4 regions of the Thioalkalivibrio sp. ALR17-21 genome follow, and region 1 is predicted to be linked to each of the others. Evidence: predicted binding sites of a transcription regulator. Region 1 holds the regulator's gene; each other region holds the start of a gene.
What was found. The regulator sigma-54, encoded in region 1, starts transcription at its own class of promoters, with help from an activator protein. The targets are predictions, from matches to a motif close to TGGCANGNTNCNTGCTT.

Region 1 (2,199 bases):
ATGGCTTCGAACGCGGCGCTGGCCGCCAGCCCGTCCGCGGCCCCGTCCACCAGCAGATCGGCGAGGGTTTCCAGCGCTCGTTTCTTGCTGGAGCAGTCGGCTTCCAGTCCGATGCGCTCCGGGGTGATGAGCTCGGCCGGGTTCATCGGTTTACGGGGTCTGTTCGCGGTTGCGCTGGTGGCCTTCGGCGCGATGATGGTCCTTGACCTTCTCCTTGTGCTTGATCAGCTGGCGGTCGACCTTGTCGATCAGGCCGTCGATGGCGGCGTACATGTCGTCGTGGCTGGCCTCGGCGTGGATGTGGTTGCCGCTGACCTGCAGATTCGCTTCCGCCTTGTTGTGCAGCTTCTGCGTCTTCTCGTGGGTTAGCACCACGTGCACGTCGATCACCTTGTCGAAGTGGCGTTCCAGCTTCTCGAATTTCTCGTTGACGTAGTCGCGCAGGGCGTCGGTGATTTCGACGTGGTGTCCGGTGAGGTTGATCTGCATGGGTCAGGCTCCTTTCGGTTTGCTTCCGGTCGGCATGGCGGCCATCTGGCGGCGTTCGCTGGAGGATGGCAGGTTCATGCCCTCCCGGTATTTGGCCACGGTACGTCGGGCCACGTTGATGCCCCGATCCGCGAGGATCCGGGCGAGGCGGGAATCGCTGAGCGGTTTGCCCGGCGTTTCCTCTTCGATGAGTTCGCGGATCATGGCACGAATCGCGGTCGCGGAGCATTCCCCGCCGTCGCTGGTGCCCACGTGACTGGAGAAGAAATACTTGAATTCGAACACTCCGCGGGGGGTATGCATGTATTTCTGCGTGGTCACCCGCGAGATCGTGGACTCGTGCATCTCCAGGGCTTCGGCGATGTCGCGCAGGATCAGCGGCTGCATCGCCACCTCGCCGTGTTCCAGGAACCCCTGCTGGCGTTCGACGATCGCTCGCGCTACGCGCAGCAGGGTGTCGTTGCGGCTGTGCAGGCTCTTGATGAACCACCGCGCCTCCTGCAGCTGGTCGCGCATGAATGCGCTGTCGCGGGCATCGGAGACCTGGCGGACCATGCCGGCGTAGAGGTCGTTGACGCGAATGCGCGGGGCGATCTCGGGATTCAGGTCGACCTGCCAGCCCTGGTCGGTATGACGCACGTAGACATCCGGGACCACGTATTCCGGCGGCGTCTCGCTGATCTGGGCGCCGGGGCGCGGGTTGAGCGTACGGATCAGGTCCAGGGCCGCGGCCAGCTCGTCGGCATCGCGCACGCCGCTCTGGCGCTGCAGTGCCTTGTAGTCACGCCGGGCAAGGGCGTCCATGCCGTGTTCCAGGACCGCGCGCGCGGCTTCGCGCGAGGGCGCGTCCGGCGCCAGCTCGCCCAGCTGGACCTCCAGGCACTCGCGCAGATCCAGCGACCCGGCCCCGAGGGGGTCGCAGTGCTGCAGCCAGTGGCGCACTGCCTCCACCTCGTCGGTGCCGACCGGGGTGTCCTCGCCCTGACTGATGGTGTCGGCCAGGGTCTCGACGTCTCCCTCGAGGTAACCGTCGCCGTTGATGGTGTCGATCAGGGCGGCGCCGATGCGCTGGTCACGCGGGGTCAGGTGCGACAGATGCAGCTGCCACAGCAGGTGGTCCTGCAGGCCACCGCCATCGTCGTCCGAGGTGTTTTCCAGGGGATCGCGGTCGTCCAGTCCGCGCGGGCTGGCGCTGGCGTCGTAGATGTCTTCCCAGCGGGTGTCGGTCACCAGTTCGTCGGGGATGACATCCTCCGAACCGCCGGCGTCCACCGTTTCGCCGGTGCCGGCGGCGGCATCGCTGGCGGTCTCGTTCTCGCCCTCGGTGCCGGGGTCCGGGGTTTCTTCGCCATCGGCGCCGAGTTCGTCGTCCTCGGCCTGTTCCAGCATGGGGTTGCTTTCCAGCGCCTGCTGGATCTCGGCCTGGAGCTCCAGCGTCGAGAGCTGCAACAGCCGGATGGCCTGCTGCAGCTGCGGCGTCATGGTCAGCGTCTGACCGAGCTGCAGGTTCAGCCCGGGCTTCAGCATGAGTTGGGAGAGGCGTTGTTCACCATAAGTGAATAGTAATCCCTTGTTGTGGCCTTGTGCACCGGCCGGATGTGGCGATCGGTGTCACAGGCGGAAATTTTCGCCGAGGTAGACCTCGCGCACGCGGGCATCGTCCAGCAGTTCCTCCGGCGTTCCCGCGCTCAGAAGGTGCCCCTCGCTGAG
Region 2 (2,199 bases), on a different contig from region 1:
TGCTGGACGAATTCGGCTACAAGGACGTGCCGGAACTGCTGCACGCCCTGCGCAAGGCGCCCAGCCCGAAGCTGCGCACGCGCGTCATCGATGCGATGACCACCAACGAAACCTCCTGGTTTCGCGACGGTTTTCCGTTCGAGATCCTGCGCCACGTGATCCTCCCGGAGCTGGCGTCCACGCGGTCGTCGATCAAGGTCTGGTCGGCCGGGTGTTCCAGTGGCCAGGAGCCCTACAGCATCTCGATGGTGGTCTCGGAATGGGAGGCCTCGCGCCCGCGCCGGGTGGTGCCCGTCAGCATTCTCGGCACGGACCTGTCCGAGGGCGTGCTGGAAGACGCCCGCAAGGGAGTCTATGACGGTCTGAGCATCGTGCGCGGGCTGAGCGAGTCGCGGCGGTCCCGGTTCTTCCAGACCGTGCCCGAGGGGCACAAGATCACCCCTGAGGTGCAGCGCCGCTGCCGGTTCCAGAAACTCAATCTGGTCGACAGCTACGCGGCGCTGGGCAAGTTCGACATCGTGTTCTGCCGTAACGTCCTGATCTATTTCTCCGCCGAGACCAAGCGTCAGGTCCTTGACGGTATTGCGAAGCAGCTCAACCCCGGTGGCTATCTGTTTCTTGGCGCTTCCGAGACGGTCGGGCCCTACAGCAAGGCGTACGAAACCGTGCGCACCGAGTACGGCTCGGTCCTGCGGCTGAAGGGCTGAACCCCTCCACGCCGGGCCTGCAACGGGCCCGGCGCTCGTTCCCTGCGCGGTGATTCGCCGCGTGGCCGGCCGCGTGCCGGTGTCCCTCCGAATCCTTTTCCCCTTTTGCCGGCAGCCAATGGCACGGCGATTGCATCGTCGTGGTCAGGCAACGGATGCCCGCCATGCGCGGGCCGGACGGAACGGGATGAGCATATCGCTGGACAAGGCGCTCGGGATTCTGCCGGAGTCGGTGAACCTGCGTTCGCAGCGCATGGAGGTTCTGAGCTCGAACATCGCCAATGCCGACACCCCCGGCTACAAGGCGCGCGACCTGGATTTTCGCAGCCAGCTGGAGGCGGCTTCGGGTGGTGGTGGCCAGCTTCAGCTCAGCCAGACCCGCGCGGGTCATCAGGATCCGGGGACGGCTGCCGCGGGCACCGGGGCCGAGCTCAAGTACCGCATCCCTTCGCAGCCGTCTCTGGACGGCAATACCGTGGATCCGCAGATGGAGCGGGCGGCGTTCGCCGAGAACTCGGTCAAGTACCAGAGCAGCCTCGAATTTCTCAATCGCCGGGTTTCCGGCATTCGCGATGCCTTCCGGGGCAATCGCTGAACCTGACGGGAGGCCACTGCCGTGAGTGATCTGTTCAATCTGTTCAATACCTCGGCTTCGGCGCTGACGGCACAGTCGGCGCGGCTGAATACGGTGTCTTCGAACCTGGCCAACGCCAATACGGCGGCCGGCAGCGCGGAGGAGGCCTATCGCGGGAAACACGTGCTGTTCCAGGCGGCGATGGACCAGGCCAACCGCGACGGTACCGCGACGCCGGTGCGGGTGGCCGGGATCGAGGAGTCGGACGCCGAGCCGCAGATGCATTACGAGCCCCATCACCCGAAGGCAAACGACGATGGCTACATCTTTCGCCCGGCGGTCAGCGTGGTCGAGGAGATGGCCAACATGATGTCGGCCTCGCGCAATTACGAAGCCAACGTCGAAGTCATGGACACCACCCGCCAGTTGATGATGCGCACGCTGCAGATGGGCGGACAAGGCTAGGAGACCGGAAATGAACGGACTGACACCCGACATGCTGGAAGGGGCGGGGATTCGCACTGACCGCCAGGCCCAGCGAGACCGTCAGGAGAAGGAAGGCGGGCCGGATCAGCTGGGACAGGAGGACTTCCTCAAGCTGATGACGACCCAGCTGCAGAACCAGGACCCGTTCGAGCCGATGGAAAACGGGGACTTCATCGCGCAGATGGCGCAGTTCTCGAGCGTCACCGGGATCCAGCAGCTGAACGAGTCGTTCGAGGGCTTCGCCCAGTCAATGGGACAGAACCAGGCGGTGCAGGGCGCCAACCTGGTCGGCAAGGATGTGCTGGTGCCGGTGGAGTTCGGCCAGCTGGGCCCCGAGGGCGGCATGAGCGGAGCGTTCGAACTGGGGGCCTCGGCCGAGTCGGTGGAGGTCGAGATCATGAACGGGGCCGGCGAGCGCGTGCGGCGCATGAA
Region 3 (2,199 bases), on a different contig from region 1:
CTATCATGGCGGCGCATCCTACCGTTCACCCATGCACAAGGGGAGCCCGCCCGATGGCACTCGACGACAACTGGTTCACCGAGCCCGACCGCGACATCGCGATGTCCCTGCGCATCACGAAAAAGCTCCACGAGGAGCAGACGCCCTATCAGAAGATCGAGATCTTCGAGACCACGGGCTTCGGCAACCTGATGGTGATCGACGGCTTCGTGATGCTCACCGGCCGCGACAACTTCATCTACCACGAAATGATGTCGCATCCGGTCCTGTATTCGCACAACGCACCGAAGAACGTGGTGATCATCGGCGGCGGCGACTGCGGCACCCTGCGCGAGGTACTCAAGCACGACGAGGTGGAAAAGGCCACGCAGGTGGATATCGACGAACGCGTGACCCGCCTGTCCGAGCAGTACTTCCCCGAGCTGTGCGACGCCAACGACGACCCGCGCGCCGAACTCCTGTTCGACGACGGCATCCAGTACATCAAGGACGCGGAACCGGGCTCCATCGACGTGATCATCGTCGACTCCACCGACCCGGTCGGCCCGGCCGAAGGCCTGTTCTCCGCGGATTTCTACCGCGACTGCGTAAAGGCGCTGGGCTCCGATGGCCTGCTGGTGCAGCAGAGCGAATCCCCGCTGCTGCACACCGACAGCATCCTGCGGCCGATGCATGACAGCCTGCGCATGACCGGCTTCATCGACGCCCTCACCATGCATTTCCCGCAGCCCACCTACCCCTCCGGCTGGTGGACCTGCACCATCGCCTCCAAGGACGCCCCGGTCGCCTTCCTGCGCGAGGAAGCCGCCGAGGAGATCCCGTTCGTCACGCACTACTACAACGCGGCCATCCACCGCGCCGCCGGCGCCACCCCGGAATTCTTCCGCCGCAAGCTGTTCGCCTGATCCGGCCGCGCCGGTCCGCCACCCCGGCGCCGGGCCGGCGCGGGGTGGCGGCTTCAGCCGGGAGTAACGCCTCTGCATGCCTTCCGGCATCCGCCCGGCATCAGCAGACACCGCCTCGAAACCTCCCGCGCTCGCACACTCTCAGGGCAGCCTGATCCATCTTGATGCAACCCCGAGACGGGCTGCACCACGACGGAACATTCGCTGCGCGGATCGCCCCCCCGTAACCCGCCTCCACGCTCCACAATCCCTCCCGGGAAGCCATGGCATGGCTCCTGCTTGCACGGGTTACGGCCGGCGCATTCCTGCGCGCCGCACCGAGATTCCAGCGAGGAGAACCATGCTGCATCGACGCTGCATCGCATTCGTTGTTCTGTTTCTTGCGCCCGTGATGGCGCTGGCCCATCCCCACCACGGGCACCACGTCCACGAACAAGCGGGCTTCGCTGCGGGTTTTCTGCACCCGTTCACCGGCCTCGATCACCTGCTGGTCCTGCTCGGAATCGGGTTCTGGATGGCCCGCTCACAGCGAATCCCGGGCACTCTGATCTCCGGCACGGCGGTACTGGCCACTCTGGCTCTCGCCTTCGCCGTGGGGGTGGCGCAAGGACCACTGCCGACCGTCGAATTCGGCATCCTCGCCTCGCTGTTGCTGACCGGCGTGCTGGTCTTTCTCGGCACGCGTCTCCCGCTGGTGGTGACCGCCGCGATCGCGGCCGGCTTCGCCGCGCTGCACGGCTTCGCCCACGGTGCCGAAATGGCGGCCGACCTGTCCGCACTGAGATTCGCCGCCGGTTTCCTGCTGGCCAGCGCCCTGCTGCTGACCGCCGGCGCACTGGCCGCCTCCCGGATACGCGATACGGCTCTCGATCGCCCGGTGGGACAGGCAGCCGGAGGGGCCATGGTCGCCGCCAGCGTCTATCTGTTGCTGGTGGTCTAGCGGCGTGGACATGACCCCCGTGGAACTGGCTGGCGCTACAGAGACCGTCCCGGAGACCCGGGACGGATGGCTCGGGCGCCTGGAGCTGAGCTTCGCCTCGCGTGGCGGACGGACCCGGCTGGCCCGCCGCCGTCACGAGGGCCCGCTGCTGGTGCAGCGAAGCTTCTTCCCCGAAGGCGATGTCTGCCACTGCTACGTGATCCATCCCCCCGGGGGCGTCGCCGGCGGCGATCGCCTGCAGCTGGAAGCGGAGCTGGACGCCGGCAGCCGGGCGCTGCTGACCACCCCTGCCGCGGCCAAGTTCTACCGGACGCAGGCAGCCAGCGCCCGCCAGGAACAAAGCTTCACGGTGGG
Region 4 (2,199 bases), on a different contig from region 1:
CCGCCGAAGAAGTTGTCCACCAGGATGAACACCAGCTTGGGATCGAACACGAACAGTCCGGTGCCATGCAGTGGATGCGCGCGCACCAGGTTCAGGCTGGTGGGCACGAACAGCGAGTGCATGTACTCGGAAAACTTGGTCAGCCGGGTGCCGCTGACCGAGATCTCGGCCGAACGCCGCAGCATGTTGAACAGCCGCACGCGCAGATGCCGGGCAAAGCGCTCGTTGATCATCTCGAGCGTGGGCATGCGCCCGCGCACGATCCGGTCCTGGGTAGCAAAGTTGAATTCGCGCGCCTGACCGTCGCTGGGGAACTCTTCCTCCTCGGTCTCGACGTCACCGGCATCGACGCCGTGCAGCAGCGCGTCGATCTCGTCCTGGCTCAGGATGTCGGTTTGCTGTGCCATGACGCGCGCCTTACTGCATGACCAGTTCGGTGAACACCACGCGCTCCAGATCGAAGGGCGCTTCGCGCGACTCCAGGATCACACGGACGGTGGCCGTCAGGTCCTCCGCCAGCGCTTCCTTGCCTTCCCGCGTGTTCAGCTCGGTATATTCCTGATCCGAGAGGACGCCGAGGATGTCGTTGCGGACTACGGGAAGATGATCCTCCACGGCTTCCAGGACCGCCGGGTCGGTGGACACCAGACCGATCTGCACGCGCAGGAACTGCACGCTTCCCGGGGCATCGATGTTCACCGTCATGGGATCGAGCGATGAATAGTGGCGCTCGGGCGGCAGATCTTCCGCCGTTTCGTCAGCCTCCTGAGACAGCAGAAACCAGGCGGCCGCGCCTCCGCCGCCGGCGAGCAGAACGGCGACGACCAGGAGGATGATGATCATCCATTTCTTGCCGCCGCCCCCCTTGTTCTCGAGTTCGACTTCCTTCTCCGCCATGACACACCCGCGTTGCGTGGATTCGCTGCCCGAACCCAAGCAAGCGCGGTGCCATGAACAAAGATTATTTTAGAAACAGCAGGTTGTGGTCTTTTCAGTGGAAAAGATACCCCGCGGGGTCAAGGCGCCGCCCGATTCATGCGTCAACGAACCGGTTGTTCGTCCGAGCGACGCGTCGAAATTCTGGCGGGCGGTCTGCCGGAACGGGCCTCAGGCAAAGAGGTCCACCCGACGGTTGAGGAAGGAAAGGGTGCTGCCGGGGGCGACGGGGCCTTCTTCTTCATCGCTCCCTTCGCCATCCGCACCCGTGGCGACACCGGGCTCATCCCCGCCGCCGTAACCGTCGCCGGCCATCTCGGTATCCGCGGAATCCTCCGGCGGTTCATCCGACACCGAGGCATCGGCGAGCTCGAGCCCGCTGTCGGCCAGACTGTCACGCAGGCGCGGCATTGCCGCTTCCAGCACCTCGCGGGTCACGGGGTTGGTACTGAAGAACTGTACGCTGGCACGATCCCCCTCCATGCTGACCCGCACATCCAGGACCCCCAGCTGAGGCGGATGCAGTTTCATCTCGGTGCGCCCGCCACGGGCCTGCGCCATCATCTGGATCTGCTCCGCAAGCTGGCGATCGCCCGAAGTCTGCAGCAGACGGGTCAGATCCAGCCGCATCCCGCCGCCCCGCGCGCCCTCGGCATCGGAGGCCTGGGTCGCCGGCTGGGCCAGTGCCTGCGCATTCTCACGGCCGCTGCGCGCCGATTCCGAGGCCTGCGTCAGCCACTGGGCCAGGACCTCGGTGGTCCCTTCACGCGAGCCACCGCCGGTCAGCGCCCCCGGAGCAAGTTCCTGCAGCCGCGACCCCGGGTTCTGCCCTTCCGGGCCGGCCTGCAGGAACAGGCGCATCAGGGAAACCGGGATGCCGTCGCCCGCCGCTCCGGACTCGGGCCCGTCTTCCAGCAGACTGCGCAGCTCGCGGCCGTCGATCTCTCCGTCACTTTCCTCGCCGGTGAGCCAGCCGGGCGGCAATTGCATGCCGTCCACAGCGGTCAGATCCTGCCCCTGCAGGAGATCCTGGAACCGCTGGATCAGTCCTTCCAGATCCAGCTCGGCCAGCTCGGAATCATCCACCCCGAGCGCGCCCAGCATCGCTTCCAGCTGCGGGCGGAGTGCCTTCAGGAAACCGTCTTCCCCGCCTTTTCCCTTGTCTTTCAATTCCTTGAGCCGATCCATACCCTCGCCGCCGTCGAGCAGCTGCGCCAGCGCTCCCAGCCCCTGTCCCGATGCCTGTGCTGCGATCATGTCCCG

Region 2: the regulator sigma-54 is predicted to act here: its motif matches at 827-843, upstream of flgB (flagellar basal body rod protein FlgB).
Region 3: the regulator sigma-54 is predicted to act here: its motif matches at 1,170-1,186, upstream of G020_RS0108280 (HupE/UreJ family protein).
Region 4: the regulator sigma-54 is predicted to act here: its motif matches at 935-951, upstream of fliL (flagellar basal body-associated protein FliL).

What each region holds. Positions count from the first base shown of each region.
Region 1 covers NZ_ATUL01000001.1:58,876-61,074, reverse strand. Annotated here, with positions in the region: gene G020_RS0100320 (PTS sugar transporter subunit IIA) at 1-146, opposite strand, end outside; gene hpf (ribosome hibernation-promoting factor, HPF/YfiA family) at 151-489, opposite strand; gene G020_RS0100310 (RNA polymerase factor sigma-54) at 493-2,016, opposite strand; gene lptB (LPS export ABC transporter ATP-binding protein) at 2,101-2,199, opposite strand, start outside.
Region 2 covers NZ_ATUL01000002.1:18,686-20,884, forward strand. Annotated here, with positions in the region: gene G020_RS0101180 (protein-glutamate O-methyltransferase CheR) at 1-707, shown strand, start outside; gene flgB (flagellar basal body rod protein FlgB) at 895-1,302, shown strand; gene flgC (flagellar basal body rod protein FlgC) at 1,324-1,746, shown strand; gene G020_RS0101195 (flagellar hook assembly protein FlgD) at 1,757-2,199, shown strand, end outside.
Region 3 covers NZ_ATUL01000013.1:16,715-18,913, forward strand. Annotated here, with positions in the region: gene speE (polyamine aminopropyltransferase) at 54-905, shown strand; gene G020_RS0108280 (HupE/UreJ family protein) at 1,246-1,845, shown strand; gene G020_RS0108285 (urease accessory protein UreD) at 1,856-2,199, shown strand, end outside.
Region 4 covers NZ_ATUL01000007.1:69,628-71,826, forward strand. Annotated here, with positions in the region: gene fliM (flagellar motor switch protein FliM) at 1-407, opposite strand, end outside; gene fliL (flagellar basal body-associated protein FliL) at 418-897, opposite strand; gene G020_RS0105500 (flagellar hook-length control protein FliK) at 1,108-2,193, opposite strand.